DNA from 4 places in the Mesorhizobium sp. M0244 genome. Region 1 is predicted to be linked to each of the others. Evidence: predicted binding sites of a transcription regulator. Region 1 holds the regulator's gene; each other region holds the start of a gene.
The links. The regulator LexA, encoded in region 1, represses DNA repair genes until DNA is damaged. The targets are predictions, from matches to a motif close to TGTTCNNNNTGTGTTCNG.
Positions count from the first base shown of each region.

Region 2: a site for LexA is predicted at 2,502-2,519, ahead of recA (recombinase RecA). Genes of this name have one in related genera too.
Region 3: a site for LexA is predicted at 1,778-1,795, ahead of uvrA (excinuclease ABC subunit UvrA). Genes of this name have one in related genera too.
Region 4: a site for LexA is predicted at 1,911-1,928, ahead of NKJ08_RS08455 (PA0069 family radical SAM protein). Genes of this name have one in related genera too.

Region 1 covers NZ_JAMYSE010000006.1:2,981-7,319, reverse strand. The annotation lists gene trpD (anthranilate phosphoribosyltransferase) at 1-5, shown strand, start outside; gene trpC (indole-3-glycerol phosphate synthase TrpC) at 10-861, shown strand; gene moaC (cyclic pyranopterin monophosphate synthase MoaC) at 928-1,443, shown strand; gene NKJ08_RS06885 (molybdopterin molybdotransferase MoeA) at 1,443-2,648, shown strand; gene lexA (transcriptional repressor LexA) at 2,753-3,505, shown strand; gene NKJ08_RS06875 (ComEC/Rec2 family competence protein) at 3,499-4,339, opposite strand, start outside.
Region 2 covers NZ_JAMYSE010000037.1:53,871-58,209, forward strand. The annotation lists gene sufA (Fe-S cluster assembly scaffold SufA) at 1-300, shown strand, start outside; gene NKJ08_RS21240 (GFA family protein) at 463-960, opposite strand; gene NKJ08_RS21245 (TfoX/Sxy family protein) at 1,051-1,374, shown strand; gene NKJ08_RS21250 (carbohydrate kinase family protein) at 1,419-2,366, opposite strand; gene recA (recombinase RecA) at 2,644-3,741, shown strand; gene alaS (alanine--tRNA ligase) at 4,004-4,339, shown strand, end outside.
Region 3 covers NZ_JAMYSE010000047.1:4,576-8,914, forward strand. The annotation lists gene NKJ08_RS23935 (SRPBCC family protein) at 1-218, shown strand, start outside; gene NKJ08_RS23940 (ATP-dependent Clp protease proteolytic subunit) at 245-850, shown strand; gene NKJ08_RS23945 (hypothetical protein) at 948-1,244, shown strand; gene uvrA (excinuclease ABC subunit UvrA) at 1,946-4,339, shown strand, end outside.
Region 4 covers NZ_JAMYSE010000007.1:156,618-160,956, forward strand. The annotation lists gene rnhB (ribonuclease HII) at 1-470, opposite strand, end outside; gene NKJ08_RS08455 (PA0069 family radical SAM protein) at 681-1,835, opposite strand; gene NKJ08_RS08460 (glycosyltransferase) at 1,988-2,491, shown strand; gene NKJ08_RS08465 (phytanoyl-CoA dioxygenase family protein) at 2,676-3,650, shown strand; gene moaB (molybdenum cofactor biosynthesis protein B) at 3,684-4,226, opposite strand; gene NKJ08_RS08475 (4-(cytidine 5'-diphospho)-2-C-methyl-D-erythritol kinase) at 4,213-4,339, opposite strand, start outside.

The DNA.
Region 1 (4,339 bases):
GTTAGGGCTATGTCCGATATCCTGCGCAAGATCGAGGCCTACAAGCGCGACGAGATCGCGGCGGCCAAGGCGCGCGCGCCGTTTGCCGAGATCAAGGCGCGGGCCAAGGACGCCGATGCGCCGCGCGGCTTTCTCTCCGCTCTTGAGGCCAGGCGCAAATCCGGCAGGTTCGCGCTGATCGCCGAAATCAAGAAAGCAAGCCCGTCCAAGGGCCTGATCCGCGCCGATTTCGATCCGCCGGCGCTGGCCAGGGCCTATGCGAAAGGCGGTGCCGCCTGCCTTTCGGTGCTGACCGACGCACCCTCCTTCCAGGGCGCGCCCGAATTCCTCACCACTGCGCGCGCTGCCGTCGAGTTGCCAGCCTTGCGCAAGGATTTCCTGTTCGACCCCTATCAGGTCTACGAGGCCAGGGCATGGGGCGCCGACGCCATCCTGATCATCATGGCCAGCGTCGCCGACGCGGTGGCAAGGGAACTCGAAGCGACAGCTTTCGAGCTCGGCATGGACGCGCTGGTCGAGGTGCATGACGAGGCCGAAATGGAACGCGCGCTGCGGCTGTCGTCGCGGCTGATCGGTATCAACAACCGCAATCTGCGGACCTTCGAAACCAGCCTCGAGACCTCGGAACGGCTGGCCGCAATGGTGCCGGCCGACCGCCTGCTGGTCAGCGAGAGCGGCATCTTTTCGCATGAGGATTGCCGCCGGCTGGAGCGGAGCGGCATCGCCACTTTCCTGGTCGGCGAGAGCCTGATGCGTCAACAGGACGTGACCGCGGCAACGCGCCTGCTTTTGACGGGCAAGGCGCCGGCCAATGCATCGGCCCGAAAATCGGAGTCGATTTTCGGAGAGCACGATGCATAGATTCAAAGTGTTAGAGCGTACTTTGTGCGTCCAAACGGACGCACGTCGCTCTAAGGCGGTCTGAGGATGGCGGCCGCCCTCACCCATCTTGGCGCACAGGGCGAAGCCAACATGGTCGATGTCGGCGACAAGGCTGAGACGGTGCGCACGGCAGTCGCAGAGGGCTTCGTCTCGATGCGGCCCGAGACGCTGGACATGATCCTCGCCGGCGATGCCAAGAAGGGCGATGTCCTGGGCACCGCGCGCATCGCCGGTATCATGGCGGCCAAGAAGACGCATGAATTGATCCCGCTCTGTCATCCGCTGCTGCTGACCAAGATATCCGTCGATATCGAGCCGGACGCGGCGCTGCCCGGCCTGAAGGTGACAGCACTGACCCGCGTTACCGGCAAGACCGGAGTCGAGATGGAGGCGCTCACGGCCGTCTCGGTAGCTTGCCTGACGATCTATGACATGGCCAAGGCGGTCGACCGTGCCATGGTTATCTCCGGCATCAGGCTGGTTGAAAAGACCGGCGGCAAATCCGGCGACTACAAGGTCACCGGGGTCACCGGAGATGGGACCACCGGGGCGGGCCGATAATGGCGCTGGTCCCAGTTGCCGAGGCGCTCGAGCGCCTGCTGCACGGCGCAGCAGCGCTGCCGGGCGAACGCGTCGCACTGCTGGATGCCGCAGACCGCGTGCTGGCGGAGCCGGTTGTGGCGCTCCGCACCCAGCCGCCGTTCAATGCCTCCGCCATGGACGGCTATGCCGTGCGGGCCGCCGATATCGCGTCCCTACCAGCAAAGCTTTCGGTGATCGGCATGGCGCCAGCCGGACGCGGCTTTGCCGGGGCGGTGCAGCAAGGGCAAGCCGTACGCATCTTTACCGGCGCGCCGCTTCCCGAAGGCGCCGACACCATCGTCATCCAGGAGAACGTCCGCGACCTCGGCGGCGGCAGCGTCGAAGTGACGGAGCCGACGGTGCAAGGGCGCAACATCCGCCGCCTCGGGCTTGATTTCGCCAAGGGCGACGTCCTGCTGGGCCAGGGCCGCCTGCTAGATCCGGCGGCCTTGTCACTGGCAGCATCGGCCAACCACCCCGAGGTCTGCGTGGTCAAGCGGCCGCTGGTCGCCATCATCGCCACCGGCGACGAATTGCTGCCGCCGGGCAGCGAGCTTGGCCCCGACCAGATCATCTCGTCAAACGCCTATGGCGTCGCCGCCGCCGCACAGTCGGTCGGCGCGCGCGCGCTCGATCTCGGCATCGCGCCGGACCGCAAGGAGGCGATCGCTGCGCTGGTGACAAAGGCGGTGAAGGCCGGCGCGAATGTCATCGTCACGCTGGGTGGTGCCTCGGTCGGTGACCACGACTTCGTCCATGACGTGCTGACCGGGCAAGGCATGACCCTCGATTTCTGGAAGATCGCCATGCGGCCCGGCAAGCCGCTGATGTTCGGGCGGCTGGGCGACATCCGCTGCATCGGCCTGCCCGGCAATCCGGTGGCAAGCCTGGTCGGCACCCAGCTCTTCCTGAAGCCGCTGCTGGCGCGGCTCGGCGGCCGGGCCTTTCAGCAGGATATACGTCGGGCGCGGCTCGGCGCTGCCATGCCGGCCAATGATCTCAGGCAGGATTATGTGCGGGCTGTTGTCAGGCACGACGCCGGCACGCTGGTGGCGACGCCGTTCGGCATTCAGGATTCCTCAATGCTGAAAATGCTGGCCGATGCGAACGGGCTGATCGTTCGCGCACCGTTCGCACCCGCCGCGGCGGCGGATGCTCCCTGCGACGTGCTGATGTTACGCTGAACAAACCGTCAACACATTCATTAAACTTTAAACAGTTGCGGAACACAAATGGAACAGATAGTGTTTGTTCTGGGTTTGTTTTTCTGATTCTGTTGGGGGTCGCTATGCTGACACGCAAACAACACGAACTGCTGATGTTCATCCACGAAAGGCTTAAGGAAAGCGGTATCCCGCCCTCCTTCGACGAGATGAAGGAAGCGCTCGACCTGGCTTCCAAATCAGGAATCCACCGGCTGATAACGGCGCTGGAGGAGCGCGGCTTCATTCGCCGTTTGCCCAACCGGGCCCGTGCCCTGGAGGTGCTGCGCCTGCCCGACTCGATCGCCCCAGGCCTCAATGCGGCACGCAAGTTCTCGCCGAGCGTCATCCAGGGCAGTCTTGGGCAAGGCGGTCCTGGGCAGGGCAGCCTGGGACGGCAAGGCAAGCCGACATCGTCGCGCGTCCCTGCAGCCGGCAATGACGACGATGTCGTCGTCGCCGTGTCGATCCCGGTGATGGGCCGCATCGCCGCCGGTGTGCCGATCGACGCCATCCAGCACCAGACGCATTCGATCTCCGTGCCGCCGGACATGATCATGGGCGGCGAGCATTATGCGCTTGAGGTCAAAGGCGATTCGATGATCGAGGCCGGCATTTTCGACGGCGACACGGTCATCATCCGCAATGCCGATACGGCGAGCCCCGGTGAGATCGTGGTGGCTCTGGTCGACGAGGAGGAAGCGACGCTGAAGCGGTTCCGCCGCAAGGGCGCCTCGATCGCCCTGGAAGCCGCTAATCCGGCCTATGAGACGCGCATCTTCGGGCCAGACAGGGTCAAGGTGCAAGGCAAACTCGTCGGGCTGATCCGCCGCTACTGAGTTGCGCCCTTGGGTGTGGTGCCGGCTTTAGGCTTGTCGGCCTTGCGATATGGCGGCAGGCCTCTGGCCTCGCGTGAAAACTTCCGCTGCATATGCCAGGGCCGGTATGATTTTTCGACCGCGAAGCGGATTTCTGCGCGCGTTGCCGCTTGTGGATCGAAATACACGGCGGCACTTCCCGCGCGCGCCAGTTGCCGTTTGGTGACGACGAGGACCAGCCGGTCGTAGTAGCAGGGGTTATGGGCGGTGGCGTCGTCGATGACGATCAAACTGGCAAAAGCACAGGCTGGCCGCGCAGTATCCCGGTCCTTGGCTTGCGCGACAATCGCACCGGATGGATGGCGGGCAAGGCAGAGGCCCTCCGTGCAAATGAAAGGCATGCCCGCTGGCAGATCGGCTGGGTCGGCAATGTCGAATTGCGGGTCGTTCTTTCCCGGTGTTTCCGGCGCGACGATGGCCTCGGAGGTCAGGGCGCGTTTCCAGTTGTCGATGGTGAATTCATTCGGGCGTGCTCGGTTGACCGCGAGTTCACCGCTGCCGATCGGCAGCGCGACCAGCCGTGCGTCCTCCGAGATCAATACGTCGGGTGCGCGCGTCTGCGTAGTCGTCAGCAAGCCGGCGAGCGCGAAAGGAAGTGCCGCGAGCCGCAGCCAGGTCGTGGCCATGCTGGCAATTATGAGACCGATCGTCACCAGAAGGACCGATCTCAGCGAAATCAGCCCGACCGCGTCGATCGGCGAGCGCTCGGAGATCCATCCGGACAGGGCGATCATCGCCGTCAGCCCCTTGCCCATCACATAGAGGAAAGGCCCATCCGCGCCGAACGGCATCGCC
Region 2 (4,339 bases), on a different contig from region 1:
CATGGCATTCGCCTGGGCATCAAGAAGGGCGGCTGTGCTGGTATGGAATATACGGTCGATCTGGTGACCGAGCCCAACACCAAGGACGACCATATCGAGCGCGACGGCGCGCATGTCTATGTCGCGCCGGAGGCGGCACTTTTCCTGTTCGGCACCGAGATGGATTTCGAGCAGACGACACTGCGCACCGGCTTCACCTTCCGCAACCCGAACCAGAGCTCGGCCTGCGGCTGCGGTGAATCGGTCGAATTGAAGCCGGCTGATTTGAAGGCACTGGCCGAGGCGCGCGCTTCAGCCTGAGAATTTTCTTTTCTTTAAGTAGGCTTTCGCGAGACCCCCTCATCCGGCCGCTTCGCGGCCACCTTCTCCCCGGAGGGGAGAAGAGGTCGGTCGAGCCAGTCTCTTCTCCCCTCCGGGGAGAAGGTGGCCCAAGGGCCGGATGAGGGGGACTGCCGAAGAACCCTAATCCACCCACATCCCCGTCCTCTTGTGCCAGTCGGCGATTGATTCCTCGGGATAGACGTCGAAGACCTTGTCGCCCTTGCCGATATCGGGCTCGACCCAGTTCGCCTTGTATTTCAGCATCAGATGAACCTTCTCCGGCGGCTTTGGCAGGTCTGTGTCGATCGCCGAGGCGAAGGGGTGCACCAGCTCCGGCCAGGTCGGGTCGTAGAGCCAGAGTGCTGCCCCGCATTTCCTGCAGAAATTCCGCTGGCCTGACGAGATCTCGCGTTGCGGGTGCTCGTCGTCCTCGATCTCAGCCCGGTAGACGCCGAGATGGCGCTTGCCCTCGATTTTCAGCGTCTCGTAATCGGCGCCGAGATTGATGGCAAAACCGCCGCCGCCCTGCTGCTTGCGGCAGATCGAGCAGTAGCACAGCATGAACGGCACCGGCGTGTGGCTCTCCACCTCGAAACGCACGGCATTGCACCGGCAGGATCCCTTGAGCAGAAGCGGCATGAAAAACTCCGACGAAATTGATTCTGAACTTGTCAGGATGGTGCCGGTTGCGGCGATGACAAGGGGAAATCCCGATGACATGATCGCCGCATGGACAACGAGCGCATAGAAGAGCTTTTCGAAGGCCTCGGGCCGGTCAGCATCCGCAAGCTGTTCGGCGGTAAAGGCATCTACTTCGACGGCGTCATCGTCGCCATCGTCATCCGCGGCGAATTGATGCTGAAGGCCGACGCCGAAAGCGCCCCGGATTTCGAAGCGGCCGGTTGCCGGCAATGGACCTATACCGGCTCGCGCCATGGCAAGCTCGTATCGATGCCCTATTGGAGCGTTCCAGAAAGCGCTTTCGACGATCCCGATGAGATGGCGATCTGGGCGCGCCGGGCCTATGAGGCGGGACGGCGCGCCGGCAAGTAGGCTGCGCCGGTCCGCTAGCTGCCGCCGGCAATCCAGGGCGCACTTCACGCCAGTTCGCGCGCCTCGGGCACCAGCGCCAGTGCCTCGGCAAAGCCGGTGCCGCTGAACGCCGCAGCCGTATCGGCGCTCTCGACGACGGCGAGCATCGCCGCGGCGACGCCTTCACGCAGCGCCGCGCGCAGCGTCAAGCCGCGCAGCAGGGCGGCGATCGTCGCGCCCGCCAGCACGTCGCCGGCGCCGGTCACGTCGGCCCGCTTTTGTGGCAGCGGCGGCGAGATCGAAAAAGCGCCGGCTTCGTCGAAACCGAGCACCGGTCCGCCGCCGGCGGTCACCACGCCGCCTTTCAAGCCTGCATGTCTCAGCCCGTCGACGATGCCGCGCCCGTCGGCATCTATGTCCACGCCGGCGAGCACGCCGGCCTCTTGCCGGTTCATGAAGGTCAGCACCAGAAGGTCAAGCACCGGCGTCAGCCGCGCCGCTCTGCTGGACGAGACCGCAAGCGCAAAGACCGGCTTGCCGGCAGCGAGCGCCGCCAGCCGCTCCAACGCGGTCGACGGCAGGTTGGCGTCGCACAGCACCGCGTCGGCGGTGCCGATCGCCTCACGCACCTTGGCGCGGCGGATCTGCTTGGGAAGCGCCAGTTCGTAGAGCACCATGTCGGCAAGGCCGGCGATCAGCCCACCGTCGCTATCGACCAACGCCGTATGGCTCGGCGTCGCGCGATCGAGGAACACCGCCGACAGATCGGCAATGCCGGCCTCGGTGATGGCGCGTAAAACCGTGTCGCCTTGGGCATCGCCGCCGCGCACCGAAAGCAGCGAGGCCGAGACGCCGCGCCGCACCGCACAGCGCAAGGCGTTGAAGACGGCGCCGCCGACATGCTCGCGCATCGTGCCGGGGTTCGACGCGGCCGGCACGAAGGCGCCGACAAGCCGGCCGCGCCGCTCGATATAGGCGCCGCCCACGGCCAGGATCGTCGAGGATTTCATCATGCCGGCAAAATGACCTTTGCTGTTGCCCGGGAGGAGACTAGGTTGCCCTGCGGAAGCCCGCAATCACAGGCGCGATTCGCAACATGGCAGTAACGGCCCCGCATAGGATGCAGGGTATGTCTCCCGCCGAAAGCGCGAAACAAAAATAGAACAAATCGCGATATCGTTTGTTTTTCAGGTGCTTGCCGTCCGTTGACAAACGAGAACAAATAAGGTACATTCTAACAAGGATTACGGGATTGTCCGGCCTTCATTGACGACCACGGGGTGATGTATCATGGCTCAGAATACTTTGCGGCTTGTAGAGGACAAAGCGGTGGACAAATCAAAGGCTCTGGATGCGGCGCTGTCGCAAATCGAGCGTGCCTTCGGCAAGGGCTCGATCATGCGGCTCGGCGCAAACGAGCAGGTCGTCGAGATCGAAACGGTGCCGACCGGCTCGCTTGGCCTCGACATCGCGCTTGGCGTCGGCGGCCTGCCGCGCGGCCGCATCGTCGAGATCTACGGGCCGGAAAGCTCGGGCAAGACGACGCTGGCGCTGCACACGGTGGCCGAAGCCCAGAAGAAGGGCGGCATCTGCGCCTTCGTCGATGCCGAGCACGCGCTCGACCCGGTCTATGCCCGCAAGCTCGGCGTCGATCTCGAAAACCTGTTGATCTCGCAGCCCGATACCGGTGAGCAGGCGCTTGAGATCTGCGACACGCTGGTGCGCTCCGGCGCCATCGACGTGCTGGTCGTCGATTCGGTGGCGGCGCTGACGCCGCGCGCCGAAATCGAAGGCGAGATGGGCGATTCGCTGCCCGGCCTGCAGGCCCGCCTGATGAGTCAGGCACTGCGCAAGCTCACCGCCTCGATCTCGCGCTCCAACACCATGGTCATCTTCATCAACCAGATCCGCATGAAGATCGGCGTCATGTTCGGTTCGCCCGAGACGACGACCGGCGGCAACGCGCTGAAATTCTATGCCTCGGTCCGCCTCGACATTCGCCGCATCGGCTCGGTCAAGGATCGCGACGAGGTCGTCGGCAACCAGACCCGCGTCAAGGTCGTCAAGAACAAGCTGGCGCCGCCCTTTAAGGTGGTCGAGTTCGACATCATGTATGGCGAGGGCGTGTCCAAGACCGGCGAGCTGGTCGACCTCGGCGTCAAGGCCGGCGTGGTCGAAAAGTCGGGCGCCTGGTTCTCCTACAATTCCCAGCGTCTCGGCCAGGGCCGCGAAAACGCAAAACTGTTCCTGCGCGACAATCCCGACACGGCGCGCGAGATCGAGCTGGCGCTGCGGCAGAATGCCGGGCTGATCGCCGAGAAATTCCTTGAGAACGGCGGCTCCGAAAGCAGCGACGACGGTTTCGAGGACGACGCCGGCGCGATGTAGGCTTGGCGAGCGACGCCCCGCGGAGCTTCAGCCAGGTTTCGGTTGATGTTTTGATCTGAGTTTGCTTAATCGATGCGTTTCGAACCGCCGGCCCCGTGCCGGCGGTTTGCGTTTTATGGCGGGGCAGAAGCCATTTCAAAGTGCCGGTGAAGGCCGTGATTTGAGCCCGTTTCGTGTTTCTGGACAGGCTGCGGTGCGACCGCTAAAAGGCCATGTCTATTTTCCGCCGATGGCCGGCGGTTCTCTCGAAAAGGCAGTATTCATGAGTGGCGTCAACGAGATCCGGTCGGCATTTCTCGACTATTTTCGCAAGGAAGGTCACGAGGTCGTCGCGTCGAGCCCGCTGGTGCCGCGCAACGACCCGACGCTGATGTTCACCAACGCCGGCATGGTGCAGTTCAAGAACGTTTTCACCGGTCTGGAGAAGCGGCCCTATTCGCGTGCCACGACCGCCCAGAAGAGTGTTCGCGCCGGGGGCAAGCACAACGACCTTGACAATGTCGGCTACACTGCGCGCCACCTGACCTTCTTCGAGATGCTCGGCAATTTCTCCTTCGGCGACTATTTCAAGGAGCGCGCCATAGAGCTTGCCTGGAAC
Region 3 (4,339 bases), on a different contig from region 1:
CAACGGACAGCCCAATCGACAGCATCGTCACCTTTACGCTCGACCGCACCGTTTCCGGGGGCACGCATCTGCGCATCGTCCATGATGGTTTTGCCCGGGCAGCGATGCCAGAGATCGCGATGGCAGGCGCCGGCTGCAGGCTTTCGTTTGAAGCAAGCAATCCCAGCCACAAGCAGATCGCCGCAAACACCCCGCGCCTCTTCCGGCGCGCGGCCTGAACGACAATAGTCAACGGAGAGAAACGATGAGCGGCCTTGCCAACCTGGTCCCAATGGTGATCGAGCAGTCGAGCCGCGGCGAACGCGCCTTCGACATATTTTCGCGGCTGCTGCGCGAGCGCATCGTCTTCATCAACGGGCCGATCGATGACGGCACCTCGGCGCTGGTCTGCGCCCAGCTTCTGTCGCTGGAATCCGACAATCCCGACAAGGAGGTCTCGCTCTACATCAACTCGCCGGGCGGCGTGGTGACCAGCGGTTTCGCCATCTACGATACGATGCAGTACATCAGCTGCCCGGTCTCCACCGTTTGTATGGGCTTTGCCGCCTCGATGGCCTCGTTCCTTTTGATGGCGGGCACGCCGGGGCGGCGTATCGCGCTGCCCAACACCAGCATCGTGCTGCATCAGCCTCTCGGCGGCTTCCAGGGCCAAGCCTCCGACATCCAGCGCCATGCCGAGGGCATCCTTCGCACCAAGCGGCGCATGACCGATCTTTACGCCCACCATTGCGGCCGCACCTACGAAGAAGTGGAACGCACGCTCGACCGCGACTTTTTCATGACCGCCCAGGAGGCCAAGGATTGGGGCCTTGTCGACCATGTTTTCGACACTCGCAAACAGGCCGCGTGAACGAGCGGAGCCGGCGGACGGAACTGCGGCGATTGAGCGCCCGCAATTCAGCGCCGCCGGTCTGGTCCTGCCGCTATCGCGGCATTATAGTCCGGCGATGATCGCCTGCCGTTCATCCAGCATATTGCGCTTTGCCGCCGTCGCCATTGCCGGCACGAACATGCTGGTCGGCACGGCATTTGCCCAAGATAGTTCGACGTCTTCGCAAAAGGGCGCCCTGCCCGGTGTGACCAGCGACTATCGCATCGCCGAGCCAGCCCCGCAGCCCGAGCCCGACGACGCGGTTCCCAGCAGCGGCAACGGCACGTCCAAGATCGGCGATACCGATGTTCGGATTTCCGGTAGCATAACTATCGATGTCGCTACCGGCGGGATCAGGCCCTCCAGCCGGTAAGTTCGCCTGGTATGCACCACAATCGTTGCGCCTCAAACGAACAGCCCCGCCATTGCTTTTGCAACTGACGGGGCTTCTTGGATCTGAAATCCAAATTGCCGGGAGTGTACTGCCGGCTTTTTATTTCGGATGCTTCGCGGCGTTCAGCCGACGATCCGACTAGCAGTCTCTGATTTTTGTGGGGATCGGCAGATCAACGTTTAACGGGCGGCGAAAACGCCTGACCCTGGCCACTTATACCTGCCGCGGCTCCAGCGACACGTGGAGCCTCAAGGAACTATCCGGTGGAGTCATGCCTCTGCTCTCCTTCTGTTCGTTGTGACTGTCGTCATCGAAGCGCTCATCGCATACCCTGCAGCGTCTCGCAGGCTGGCCCCAGGCCGCGAGGCCATCGAAAGACGGCCGGCTTCGTTGACGTTTGGAGTCTGCCCCCATGGCGCAGGGACGTCAACCTTGAATAGCCGATTTACCGAAAAATGTGATCGCGAGACGCTTTGTGAAGCCGGCTGCACGGGCAGCTTTTGTCAGGAGCGTGTTCGGCCTTTGTTCTTTCCGCTTGCCCGTTCGCGCGAAAGACGGTTAAACGCTTTGGTCGAGAGTTGTGGCGTCTCTCGAAAAGGCGGCGAAATTACCTACATAGGGGGGTGGTCGGGAAAACCCGCCCATCCCACGAATTCCAGATTCTGAGGCGGCGACCGGCGATGGCCGACCATAAATATCTTTCCATTCGCGGGGCACGCGAACACAATCTGAAGAATGTCGATCTCGACCTGCCGCGTGACAGCCTGATCGTCATGACCGGGCTGTCGGGGTCCGGCAAGTCGTCGCTTGCCTTCGACACCATCTATGCCGAAGGCCAGCGCCGCTATGTCGAGAGCCTTTCGGCCTATGCACGGCAATTCCTCGAAATGATGCAGAAGCCGGACGTCGACCAGATCGACGGCCTGTCGCCGGCCATCTCCATCGAGCAGAAGACCACCTCGAAGAACCCGCGTTCGACGGTCGGCACTGTCACCGAGATCTACGATTATATGCGGCTTTTGTTCGCCCGCGTCGGCATCCCCTATTCGCCGGCCACCGGCCTGCCGATCGAGAGCCAGACGGTTTCGCAGATGGTCGACCGGGTGCTTGCGGTCGAGGAAGGCACCCGGCTGTTCATTCTGGCGCCGATGGTGCGCGGCCGCAAAGGCGAGTACCGCAAGGAACTGCTCGAGTTGCAGAAGAAGGGCTTTCAGCGCGTCAAGGTCGACGGCGTCTTCTATGAGATCGCCGACGTCCCGGCGCTGGACAAAAAGTACAAGCACGACATCGACGTCGTCGTCGACCGCATCGTCGTGCGCGGCGATCTGGCGACGCGGCTCGCCGACTCCATCGAGACCGCGCTGAAGCTGGCCGACGGACTGGCGGTGGCCGAGTTCGCCGACAAGCCGCTCGACGCCAGCCAAACCGGCGAGGATTCGGTCAACAAGTCGAAGAACGAGACGCATGAGCGCATGCTGTTCTCGGAAAAGTTCGCCTGCCCGGTATCCGGCTTCACCATTCCCGAGATCGAGCCCAGGCTGTTCTCGTTCAACAATCCGTTCGGCGCCTGCCCGACCTGTGACGGTCTCGGCAGCCAGCGCGCCATCGACGCCAGCCTGGTCGTGCCCGACGAGAATGTCTCGCTGCGTGCCGGCGCCGTCAGCCCGTGGGCGAAGTCGACCTCGCCCTATTATGCGCAGACGCTGGAAGCGCTGGGCGTTGCCTATGGCTTCAAGCTTGGCGACAAGTTCAAGGATTTGAGCGAGGAGGCAAAGCAAGCCATCCTGCACGGCACCGGCGAGCGCGAAATCACCTTCCACTATGATGACGGCCTGCGCTCTTACAAGACGACCAAGACCTTCGAGGGCGTCATTCCCAATCTCGAGCGCCGCTGGAAGGAAACCGAATCAGCCTGGATGCGCGAGGAGATCGAGCGTTTCATGTCGGCCACGCCTTGCCCGGCCTGCCGCGGCTATCGGCTGAAGCCGGAGGCGCTCGCGGTCAAGATCGCCGGCAAGCACATCGGCGAGGTCACCGAGCTGTCGATCCGCAAGGCCGACCAGTGGTTCACCGATCTGCCTGCTTCCCTCAACGACAAGCAGAACGAGATTGCGGTGCGCGTGCTCAAGGAGATCCGCGAGCGGCTGCGCTTCCTCAACGATGTCGGGCTTGACTATCTGACGCTGTCGCGCAACTCCGGCACGCTGTCGGGCGGCGAAAGCCAGCGCATTCGCCTCGCCTCGCAGATCGGCTCCGGCCTGACCGGCGTCCTCTACGTGCTGGACGAGCCGTCGATCGGCCTGCACCAGCGCGACAATGCCCGCCTGCTCGACACGCTGAAGCATCTGCGCGACATCGGCAACACGGTGATCGTCGTCGAGCATGACGAGGACGCCATCCTGCATGCCGACTATGTCGTCGACATGGGCCCGGCTGCCGGCATCCATGGCGGCCACATCATCGCCCAGGGGACGCCGCAGCAGATCATGGCCACCCCCGCCTCGATCACCGGCAAATACCTGTCTGGCGAACTCGAAGTGGCGGCGCCTTCGGTGCGGCGTGAGGCCAAGAAGAACCGGCGGCTGAAGATCGTCGGCGCACGCGGCAACAATCTGAAGAACGTCACCGCCGAACTTCCGCTCGGCACCTTTACCGCGGTCACCGGCGTGTCCGGCGGCGGCAAGTCGACCTTCCTGATCGCGACCTTGTTCAAGGCGGCGTCGCGCCGCATCATGGGCTCGCGCGAGCATCCGGCCGAGCACGACCGCATCGAGGGGCTGGAATTCCTCGACAAGGTCATCGACATCGACCAGTCGCCGATCGGGCGCACCCCGCGCTCCAATCCCGCCACCTATACCGGCGCCTTCACGCCGATCCGCGACTGGTTCGCCGGCCTGCCGGAAGCCAAGGCGCGCGGCTACCAGCCGGGGCGCTTCTCGTTCAACGTCAAGGGCGGCCGCTGCGAGGCGTGCCAGGGCGACGGCGTCATCAAGATCGAAATGCACTTCCTGCCCGACGTCTACGTCACCTGCGACGTCTGCCACGGCAAGCGCTACAACCGCGAGACGCTCGAC
Region 4 (4,339 bases), on a different contig from region 1:
GCGGCGATCGACTGCGAGCGCTGGTCGCCCTTGATCAGCGCTCTGCCCTCGCAGGGCAGGCCGGGCGGCACGTCGCGGCCATCGGCCAGCGCCAGCTTCGGCCGGATTGACAGGCCGGCCAAGGCACGGCGCATCGCCTCTAGGCTGGCCTTGAGGATGTTGCTGGCATCGATGCCTTCCGCGCTGACCGACGCCATCGACACGGCCAAGGCCGAGCCGAGGATTTTCAGGAACAGCGCCTCGCGCTGCAAATGCGTCAGCCGCTTGGAATCGTCGAGCCCATCGGGGATGTTGGCAGGATCGAGCACCACCGCTGCCGCAACGACCGGCCCGGCGAGCGGGCCGCGACCGGCCTCGTCCATCCCCGCCACCGGCCACAGGCCTTCGGCCATCGCCTTCGTTTCGAAGGAGAAGTCGGGTTTCTCGACGATTTCGAAGAGAAGCGGAGAATCGGAACGCGCGCGAGCCATGGTGCGGCGAGGTTCGCATCGGCTCCGATTCTCCGCAAGTCCCTCTGGGTCGGGCGGGGCACCGGACCCGGAGGGTTACCGTCTGAAGCCCGGGGACAGGACAGGCCGGACGGGATTTTTCGCCCCAGCCAATGGCGGCCGGCGCCAACACTGCATGTCGCCCAAAAGTGTGTCGCGGTTTTGGGAAAACGACATGCATAAACAAAGACTTCACAGCAGCATCAGCTGCTCGGTTGCCTTGGCAGCGGGGATGAACTGGTCGGTCCGCAGCGAGCGCCGCTCGGCATTGAGGCCGAGCCGCTTGGCGGCGATCTCGAAGCGCCGTCCGATCTGCCAGGCATAGGGGCCGGAGCCTTTCATGCGCTTGCCCCATTCCGAATCGTAGTCCTTGCCGTCGCGCATCGAACGGATCAGCGACATGACGTGGCGATAGCGGTCAGGATAGTGGCGCAGCAGCCAGTCCTTGAAGATCGGCGCGACCTCCAGCGGCAGGCGCAGCAGCACATAGCCCGACTCGCGCGCGCCTGCGGCCCGCGCCGAATCGAGGATGCGCTCCATCTCCGGGTCGGTCAGTCCGGGGATGATCGGCGCGACCATGACCGAGGCCGGAATGCCGGCATCCGAAAGCTGCCGGATCGCCTCCAGCCGCTTGGTCGGCGTCGACGCGCGTGGCTCCATCGTTCTGGCCAACATCCGGTCCATTGTCGTCACCGACAATGCCACCTTAGCCAGCCCGCGCTCGGCCATGCGCGACAGGATGTCGATGTCGCGTGTCACCAGCGCCGATTTGGTGACGATGCCGACCGGATGCCCGCGCGCCTCCAGCACTTCGAGGATCTCGCGCATGATCCGGTATTGCTTCTCGATCGGCTGATAGGGATCGGTGTTGGTGCCGATGGCGATGGTGCGCGGCTGGTAATTATCCTTCGACAATTCCTTGTCGAGCAGCCGCGCCGCATCCGGCTTGGCGAACAGCTTCGATTCGAAATCCAGCCCCGCCGACAGGCCCATGAAGCTGTGCGTCGGCCGTGCGAAACAATAGACGCAGCCATGCTCGCAGCCGCGATAGGGGTTGATCGAGCGATCGAAGGAGATGTCGGGCGATTCGTTGCGGGTGATGATGGTGCGCGGCTTCTCGACCTGTACCTCGGTCTTGAAGGGCGGCAGCTCCTCCAGCGAATTCCAGCCGTCGTCGAACACATGCCGGCTGACCGGCTCGAAACGGCCGGACGGATTGATGCCCGCCGACCTGCCGCGATTGCGTTCCGGACGCACGCGCATGCCGCTCTGCTCGATCATCGCATTCGCCATCTCGGCCCTGCCAGCTCCGAAGGCTGCAATATCGGCACGCACGATCTGTTCCATTTTGGCCCTCTCCCAGGGACTGTCTGCCCGCTGTCGAATCGCTCTGCTCATGGAAACTATTCCTATTTGATTGGTGAGAACAAAGCAAGAACTTTTTAGCGGCACGCCGCAAAAACTGGCGCAGCCCAGCGCTTTCCGCTATTCGGCTAAAGATGCTCAGCGTTCTGATCGAAACCCTGAATGACGAGGAGGGCCTTGCCCGCACGCTCGCCTCGCTGATCGGCGGCGCGGTCGAGGGCGTGGTGCGCGACGTCGTCGTCTGCGACACCGGCTCGACCGACCAGACGCACCGCGTCGCCGAACATGCCGGCTGCCACTATGTCAGCGGCGGCATCGCTGCCGGCATCAGGCAGGCCAAAGGCGAGTGGCTGCTTTTGCTGGAGCCGGGAGCGCGGCTGGGGGAGGGCTGGATCGACGAGGTCGTCGCTCATACGGCGAGGCAAACCATGGCGGCGCGGTTTTCGCGGGCACGCGGCAGCCGCGCGCCGTTCCTGTCGCGCGTCTTTGCCGGAAATCGCGCTCTCGCCGAAGGCTTGGTGATCAGCAAGCGTCAGGCCGCGGCGCTGTCTAAGAGCGCCCGCAGCGCCGAAGCGATTGCCCGCGGCCTGGCGACAAGAAGGCTCGACGCCGAGATATGGGTGGCGCCGCGGAAGTGACGCCTTACCGTCTCGGTTCGGGGAACTGCCGAAGCGAATTTTTGCCGAGGTTTCATTTATTGTGCATTGCACAAAACGTGGCTGGGGGGTACCATTCCCGGCGAAACGGGCGAATAGGGTTTGGGATGTGCCGGAGCGGCGACGACTATCGTCGATGCTGTTCCCCAGACATTTGAGGACCCCGATGACCCTTTCAAGCCCTGACAAATCCGGCGCTGCAAGCCTCGAGGCGATCGCACGCAACGGCGGTACGCTGCGCCGCATCGCCGCCCGGATCCCGACCTACCTGTCCGACCTTCGCGAGAATCCGGCATGGTTGCCGATGTTCATGCTGGCGCGCACCATGCCGGCGCGGCGGCTGCACTGGCGCGGTGCAAAGCCCGTTCCGCCGGCGCGCAATGTCGGTGAAACGATGTTCGCCGGCGTCGACCGCGATGCCGTCGTCGGCGCGCTGCGCTCCGAGGGGCTCTATTCGGGCCTGACGCTGCCGGCCGCCATCCATGAGGAGATCGCCCGCTTCGCCGAGCGCACGCCATGCTTCGGCAATTTCGACCGCCGGCTCGAATTCCTGCCCGAAAAACACGCCGATGCCGAAAAGCATTTCGGCCGACCGCTGCTCAGCGGTCACTATTTCGAGCGGGTTCTCGACTGCAGCGCTGCGGTCGCCGTGCAGCGCGATCCGCTGCTTCTCGACGTCGCGGCACACTATCTCGGCAGCCAGGCCAAGCTGATCACGACCCGCGTCTGGTGGAGCTTTCCGACCGGTGGCGTCTCGGACGCCGACAAGAACATGGCCTCGCTCGGCAAATACCATTTCGACCTCGACGACTGGCGCATGCTGAAGTTCTTTTTCTACCTGGTGCCGGTCGACGCCGACACCGGGCCGCATGTCTATGTCCGCGGCTCCCACAACCGCCGCATCCTGAAGCATCAGCTGACGCTGCTGGTCGGCCACTCGGCGGAAGAGGTGCTGGGCGTCTACGGCGAGCAGAGCCCGGTCACGCTGACCGGGCCGGCCGGCCTCGGCTTTGTCGAGGATCCGTTCGGCTTCCATATGGGCACCGTGCCGACGCGCACGCCGCGGCTGATGATGGAAGTCGGCTTCGGCGTCTCGCCGCCGTCGCGCCGGCGCTTTCACGGCGAGCCGGTCATTCGCTGAGGCGGTGTCGTCCGGCCGATACCTCGCTCCGTCTCAGCCGCGCCGCAAATGCTCGTCCAACCGCGGCATGATCTCGACGAAGTTGCAGGGCATGTGCCGGTAGTCGAGCTGCGGCTTCAAGATGCCGTCCCAGGCGTCCTTGCAGGCGCCGGGCGAGCCCGGCAGCACAAAGACGAAGGTGGCGTTGACGACGCCGCCAGTTGCCCGGCTCTGGATCGTCGAGGTGCCGATCTTGTCGTAGGAGATGCGGTGGAACACTTGGGAAAAGCCGTCCATGCGCTTTTCGAAGATCGGCTCCAGCGCTTCAGGCGTCACATCGCGGCCGGTGAAGCCGGTCCCGCCGGTGGTGATGACGACATCGATCGCATCGTCCTTCGACCAGCCCAGGACTCTGTCGCGGATCTTTTCCAGGTCGTCGGTGACGATGTCGCGGGCGGCGAGAACGTGGCCGGCCTTCGTGATGCGGTCGGCCAGCGTCTGTCCGGATTTGTCGTCGGCGAGGCTGCGCGTATCGGAAACGGTCAGCACCGCGATGCGCACGGGAACGAAGGGGCGGCTCTCGTCAATCCTGGCCATGGGCCTCAGCCTCCGAGGTCAGGCTTCGCGTTGCTGCGACAAACCAGTCGGGATGGCGGCCGCGGATATCGACGGCCGCGCGCTTGGCCACATTGCCGGTCTCGAACAGCCCG